One region of the Agromyces sp. NPDC058126 genome, then DNA from elsewhere that is predicted to be linked to it. Evidence: predicted binding sites of a transcription regulator. Region 1 holds the regulator's gene; each other region holds the start of a gene.
The links. Region 1 encodes LexA, which represses DNA repair genes until DNA is damaged. Its sites were predicted from a motif close to TCGAACANNTGTTCGA; they were not measured.
Positions count from the first base shown of each region.

Region 1 (2,263 bases):
GACGCGGGCCACGATGTCGTGGGCGACGTCTTCGGGAATGGGATGCGTGTTCTCGTTGACGTTGAGCGCCACGGGGACGGACTTCTGCGGGGCGCCGTACGGCGAACGGCCGCGGAGGTCGTCGCGGATGGGGAGATCATCGAGACTCGTCACCGAACCATGCTAGCCACGCGAGGGCGGCGTCCCCTCCGTGAGACCCCGTGTGACCGGGCGGGCCCGCCTACTCGGCCGCCGGCACGGCGAGCTGCTGGCCCGGCACGATCGTGGCCTCGTCGAGGCCGTTGATGCGGACGATCTCGGCGATCGTGTCGCGCGGATCGGCGGTGGGGGCGATCGACTCGGCGATCTCCCAGAGGGACGCGCCGACCTCGACGGTGACGTACTCGAGCGCGGCCCCCGCGCCGGCGCCGGAGACGTCGGCCGCAGCGCCGCCGGCCCCGAGCACGACGACGAACGCCCAGACGACGAGCGGGAGCGCTGCGAGCGTCGTGAAGACCACTCGGCCCCGCCGGGTCAGTCGCAGGCGGGTGCGGACCGCAGCCGCCTCGCCTGCGCCAGCACGCGCGAGACGGTCGGGCTCGTGGAACGGCACCGGGCGGGACTGCACCGGGGCGTACCCGCCGGTCATGATCGCTGCGCTCATCTCACACCTCCTGAGTGAATCGCATCCGGCCCTCGGCCGGGAGGGCCGAATGCGAATCTATGTTCCGAATATATCTTCGAATGAATTCGAAGGCAAGTATCCGAACACCGCCGTTCTCGTGCACGAATATGCCGACACACTCGAACGAATGTTTGCCGCACCCCTGCGAGGCGGATACAGTTTCGAATGTCTGGACAACAGTGCAGCAGGAACCACCGACATCCGATCGCGCGGCGATCGCAACGAGGGGCGGAGACCGTGAGCGACAACGACGTGCGTGACATCGGAAGGGCGCGTCGACGCAAGAGCCTCAGTGCCAAGCAGCTCGCCATCCTCGAGGTCGTGCAGCGCTCGGTCGCGAGCCGCGGCTATCCGCCCAGCATGCGCGAGATCGGCGACGCCGTCGGGCTCTCCTCACTGTCGAGCGTGACGCACCAGCTCAACCAGCTCGAGCTCGCCGGCTACCTGCGCCGTGACCCCAACCGCCCCCGCGCGCTCGAGGTCCTCATCGAGGTGCCCGGACTCGAGGAGCGCGCTCCCGCCGCGGGCGACGCGGCCCCCGTCGGCGACGCTGCGATGGTGCCGCTCGTCGGCCGCATCGCCGCCGGTGTGCCGATCACCGCCGAGCAGCAGGTCGAAGAGGTCTTCCCGCTCCCGAGGCAGCTCGTCGGCAAGGGCGAGCTGTTCATCCTCAAGGTCGTCGGCGACTCGATGATCGACGCCGCCATCTGCGACGGCGACTGGGTGGTCGTGCGCTCGCAGCGCACCGCCGAGAACGGCGAGATCGTCGCGGCCATGCTCGACGGCGAGGCGACCGTCAAGGTCTTCCGCCAGCGCGACGGCCACACGTGGCTGCTCCCCCGCAACAGCGCGTTCGAGCCGATCGTGGGCGACCACGCCGAGGTGCTCGGCAAGGTCGTCTCGGTCCTCCGCGCGGTCTGACGCGGGTACGCGACCCCGGCCGCGCGAGCGGCCCCGCACGCACCGCAAGACAGAGAAGAGGGGCGGATGCCGCGCAGCACGCGGCATCCGCCCCTTCTCGTCGTCCGGCTAGCCCGCGAGCACCGGCTCGGTGCGCGCCTCGAGCTCGGCGCGCACCGCGCGCGTCGCCTCGAGGATGTTCTCGAGCGAGGCGACCGTCTCGTCGTAGCCGCGGGTCTTCAGACCGCAGTCGGGGTTCACCCAGAGCCGCGACGCCGGGATCTCGGCGACCGCACGCTCGAGGAGCGCCTGCACCTCGGCCGTCGACGGCACGCGCGGCGAGTGGATGTCGTAGACGCCCGGGCCGATGCCGTGGTCGAAGCCGCTCGTCGAGAGGTCGTCGACGACCTCCATGCGGCTGCGCGCCGCCTCGATCGAGGTCACGTCGGCGTCGAGGTTCTTGATCGCGTCGATGACGACGCCGAACTCCGAGTAGCAGAGGTGGGTGTGCACCTGCGTCGCCGCCGCCGCGCCCGCGGTCGCGAGCTTGAACGAGCCGACCGACCAGTCGAGGTACGCCGGCTGGTCGGCGAGCTTCAGCGGCAGCAGCTCGCGGAGCGCGGGCTCGTCGACCTGGATCACCTTGATGCCGGCGCCCTCGAGGTCGGCGATCTCGTCGCGCAGTGCGAGCGCCACCTG
Region 1 is NZ_JBHVTS010000001.1:1,141,160-1,143,422, reverse strand. It holds gene ACFVTR_RS05110 (histidinol-phosphate transaminase) at 1-153, opposite strand, end outside; gene ACFVTR_RS05105 (LysM peptidoglycan-binding domain-containing protein) at 221-643, opposite strand; gene lexA (transcriptional repressor LexA) at 902-1,585, shown strand; gene metE (5-methyltetrahydropteroyltriglutamate--homocysteine S-methyltransferase) at 1,694-2,263, opposite strand, start outside.

Region 2 (2,263 bases), on a different contig from region 1:
ACCACGCTGACGAAGAAGATGGCGGAGGAGCTCACCGACTTCCTCACCGAGGCGGGGGTGCGGGTGCGCTACCTGCACTCCGACGTCGACACCCTGCGCCGTGTCGAGCTCCTCACCGAGCTGCGCGCCGGCGTCTACGACGTGCTCGTCGGCATCAACCTGCTGCGAGAGGGCCTCGACCTGCCCGAGGTCTCGCTCGTGGCGATCCTCGACGCCGACAAAGAGGGGTTCCTCCGGTCGTCGACCTCGCTCATCCAGACCATCGGTCGCGCGGCGCGCAACGTCTCGGGCGAGGTGCACATGTACGCCGACGTGCTCACCGACTCGATGAACCAGGCCATCGACGAGACGACCCGCCGCCGCGAGATGCAGCTCGAGTACAACCGGGTGAACGGCATCGACCCGCAGCCGCTGCGCAAGCGCATCGCCGACATCACCGAGGTGCTCGCGCGCGAGGAGGCCGACACGGCGGCGCTGCTCGCCGGCCGCGACGGCCGCAAGAAGTCGCCGGTGCCGAACCTGAAGCGCGAGGGCATCGCGGCGGAGGGGGCGAACGATCTCGAAGACCTCATCCGCGACCTCAACGAGCAGATGCTCGAGGCTGCCGGCGAGCTGAAGTTCGAACTCGCCGCGAGGCTCCGCGACGAGGTGTCCGAACTCAAGCGCGAGCTGCGCCAGATGGAGAAGGCGGGCCATCTCGGCTGAGCATCCACGAGGGTCGGCGACGCACTCGGTCGTCGCCCCGCACGCGCCGATCGAACATATGTTCGCTCAGAGCGCGTGTACCCCGGCCGTGCGTGTCGGTGGTCCTCTTTAGACTCGAAGGGTGCCAGTTTCACGTCTCGATGCCCATTCGCGCCTGAGTGTCCGCGGAGCCCGCGTACACAACCTGCACAACGTCGACGTCGAGATTCCGCGCGACGCGATGGTGGTGTTCACCGGGCTCTCCGGGTCGGGCAAGTCGTCGCTCGCCTTCGACACGATCTTCGCCGAAGGTCAGCGGCGTTACGTCGAGTCGCTCTCGGCGTACGCGCGGCAGTTCCTCGGGCAGGTCGACCGTCCCGACGTCGACTTCATCGAGGGACTGAGCCCCGCCGTGTCGATCGACCAGAAGTCGACGAACCGCAACCCGCGCTCGACCGTCGGCACGATCACCGAGATCTACGACTACATGCGACTGCTCTGGGCCCGCATCGGCGTGCCGCACTGTCCGGTCTGCGGCGAGAAGATCCAGCGGCAGACGGTGCAGCAGATCGCCGACCAGCTGATGGAGCTCGAAGCGGGCACGCGGTTCCAGGTGCTGAGCCCCGTCGTCTCGAAGAAGAAGGGCGAGTTCGTCGACCTCTTCCGCGAGCTCGCGGCCCAAGGCTACTCACGCGCGGTCGTCGACGGCGAGGTCGTGCGACTCGACGAGCCGCCGAAGCTGAAGAAGCAGGTCAAGCACGACATCTCGGTCGTCGTCGACCGGCTCGTCGCGGGCCCCGAGGTGCTCGGGCGCCTGACCGACTCGCTCGAGACGGCGCTCCGGCTGACCGACGGCCTGGTCCAGGTCAACTTCGTCGACGAGGAGGGGCCGGCGGCGTGGGCCACCTTCTCCGAGAAGCTCTCGTGCCCGAATCAGCACCCCATCCAGCTCACCGAGATCGAACCGCGCACCTTCTCGTTCAACGCCCCGTTCGGCGCGTGCCCCGAGTGCTCCGGCCTCGGCACCCGCATGTCGGTCGACGAGGCGCTGCTGCTCGGCGATCCCGAGCTGAGCATCGCCGAGGGCGTCATCCTCCCGTGGACCTCGCAGGGCAAGAGCCTCTACAACTACTACGAGAAGCTGCTCGACGGCCTCGCGAGGGATCTCGGGTTCTCGCTCGACACCCCCTGGGAACAGCTCGGCGAGGACGCCCGCAACGCGGTGCTCCGCGGCGACAACTTCGAGGTCAAGGTGCGGTGGCGCAACCGCTACGGCCGCGAGATGAGCTACAGCTCCGGCTTCGAGGGCGTCGTGCCGTACATCGAGCGGCAGTACCTGCAGGCCGAGACCGACGTGCAGCGCGCACGGTGGTCCGAGTACCTGCGCGAGGTGCCGTGCCCCGTGTGCGACGGCAAGCGGCTGAAGCCCGAGGTGCTCTCGGTCCTCATCCACGACCACAGCATCGCCGACGTGGGCCTCCTGAGCCTCACCGACGCGCGCTCCTTCATGGACCGGCTCGAACTCACCGAGCGCGAGCAGACCATCGCGGCCCAGGTGCTCCGCGAGATCAAGCTGCGA
Region 2 is NZ_JBHVTS010000003.1:455,669-457,931, reverse strand. It holds gene uvrB (excinuclease ABC subunit UvrB) at 1-705, shown strand, start outside; gene uvrA (excinuclease ABC subunit UvrA) at 827-2,263, shown strand, end outside.
Region 2: the regulator LexA is predicted to act here: its motif matches at 756-771, upstream of uvrA (excinuclease ABC subunit UvrA).

Region 3 (2,263 bases), 570 kb from region 1:
ACGCACCGCGAGCGCAGCGTTTCGCTCATGACGGGTCAGGACGGCCCGCTCATGGCGGGTCAGAACAGGGCCGCCGGGTCGGCGAGCGCGCCCAGTCCGGCGGGGAGTTCGAGCGTGGACGACGCCCTCTCGGAGCCCGCATGGGCACCAGCGCCGTTCGGCCGCCCAGCCGCCCCCGGCCGGGTCCAGCGGTCGCGGGGCTCTGCCGTCGACCGGACTCCGCCGGTCACCGGGTCTTCGATGCCGCGTTCGAGCCCGTGCGCCCGGATCAGCGGATGGATGCGCTGGGCGAGCCAGCGTCGGTAGTCCTTCGGGGCGTAGGCGTTGTTGCCGTAGTACATCGAGCGGTACTTCGGCACCAGTTCGGGATGCTCGCGTTCGAGCCACTGCATGAACCACGGCTTGACCGCCCCGCGCAGGTGGAGCGCGGCGTACAGCACGCTCGTCGCCCCGGCCGCCTTCACCTGCCGCAGCGCCTCGTCGAGGTGCGCCCGCGTGTCGGTGAGGTACGGCAGCACGGGCATGAGGAACACCGCGCAGTCGAGCCCGGCATCGCGGACCGCCGTCACGGTCGCCAGCCGCGCCTTCGTCGACGGCGTGCCCGGTTCGAGCGACTGCTGCAGTTCGTGGTCGTGGATCGCGATCGACATGGCGAGATCGACCGGCACGTGTTCGGCCGCCGCCGCGATGAGCGGCAGGTCGCGGCGCAGCAGCGTGCCCTTCGTGAGGATGCTGAACGGGGTGCCGCTCGTCGTGAGCGCGTCGATGATGCCGGGCATGAGCTCGTAGCGCCCCTCGGCCCGCTGGTACGGGTCGGTGTTCGTGCCGAGCGCGACCGGCTCGTGCCGCCACGACGGCCGGGCGAGTTCGCGCCGCAGCACCTCGGCGAGGTTCACCTTCACGATGATCTGACGGTCGAAGTCGTCGCCCGCGTCGAGATCGAGATACTCGTGCGTCGGGCGCGCGAAGCAATAGAGGCATGCGTGGCTGCAGCCCCGGTACGGGTTGATGGTCCAGCCGAACGGCATCATCGACTGGCCGGGCACTCGGTTCAGCGCCGACTTCGCGAGCACCTCGTGGAAGGTGACGCCGGCGAACTCGGGCGTCTGCACGGATCGCACGAGGTTGTTGAGCCGGGCGAGGCCGGGAAGGGCGTCGACCTGGTCGACTCCCAACTCCTGCCCGCTCCACCGCACTCGTTCATTCGAACATATATTCGAATCTCGCGCAAGCGTGCAGGGGCGAATGTCCGAAGAACGGGATGCCTCGGGGCGCACCCCGAGGCATCCCGCCTGCTCAGCCGGCGACCGCGACGGGGGCCGCCCTGCCCTGGTGCAGCTCGAGCCGCTCCCCCGACCAGCGCTGGCGCAGCCAGCGGTCGTGGCTCGCGATGACGACCGCGCCGGGGTAGCCGCCGAGCGCCTCCTCGAGCTCGGTCGCGAGCGCGAGCGAGAGGTGGTTCGTCGGCTCGTCGAGGAGGAACACGTGCGGCGGGCGCGCGAGGACGAGCGCGAGCGCGAGCCGGCGCTGCTGCCCGACCGAGAGCGCGCCGACGGGCCGCCCGAGGTCGCGCGGGGCGAGGAGGCCGAGGCCCGAGAGCGGCACCTGCTCGGCACGGCGCTCGCCGAGCACGCGCTCGTACGTCGCCCGCGGCGTCGCCGCGGGATCGGCGAAGCGGACGTCCTGCTCGAGCAGCTGCACGCGCAGTCCCCTGCGGCGCTGCACCGCTCCCCGGTCGGCGACGATCGACCCGGCGAGCACGCCGAGCAGCGTCGACTTGCCCGCCCCGTTCGCCCCCGTCACGAGCAGTCGCGAGAGCGGCTCGAGCCGGAGCCGCTCGAGCCGCAGCCGGCCCGGGACCTCGACGTCGTCGAGTTGCACGAGCAGCCCGGCGGACTCCTCGAGCGCATGCGATCCCGACGGGATCCCGGCGAACGCGAGGGGCGCAGGGGGCTTCCGCAGCTGCTCGCGTTCGAGCGTCGCGAGCCGCTGCTCGGCGTTGCGCACCCGGCGTGCGATCGAACGTTCGACGTTCTCGCCCTTGAAGTACTTGAGGAACTTGTCGTTGTCGGTCGCCGCCCGCCCGTGCGAGACGTTGCGCGCCGTCCCGCCGATCGAGGACCGGAGGCGCCGGAGCTCCTCCTGCTCGTCGTCGTACTGCCGCTGCCATCGCGCCCGCTCGTCGGCCTTCACGCCGAGGAACTCGCTGAATCCGCCGCCGAAGACCGTGCCGCCGAGGGTGCCCGATCCCCCATCGCCGGCG
Region 3 is NZ_JBHVTS010000001.1:570,010-572,272, reverse strand. It holds gene ACFVTR_RS02625 (Rv2578c family radical SAM protein) at 60-1,196, opposite strand; gene ACFVTR_RS02620 (ATP-binding cassette domain-containing protein) at 1,297-2,263, opposite strand, start outside.
Region 3: the regulator LexA is predicted to act here: its motif matches at 1,205-1,220, upstream of ACFVTR_RS02625 (Rv2578c family radical SAM protein).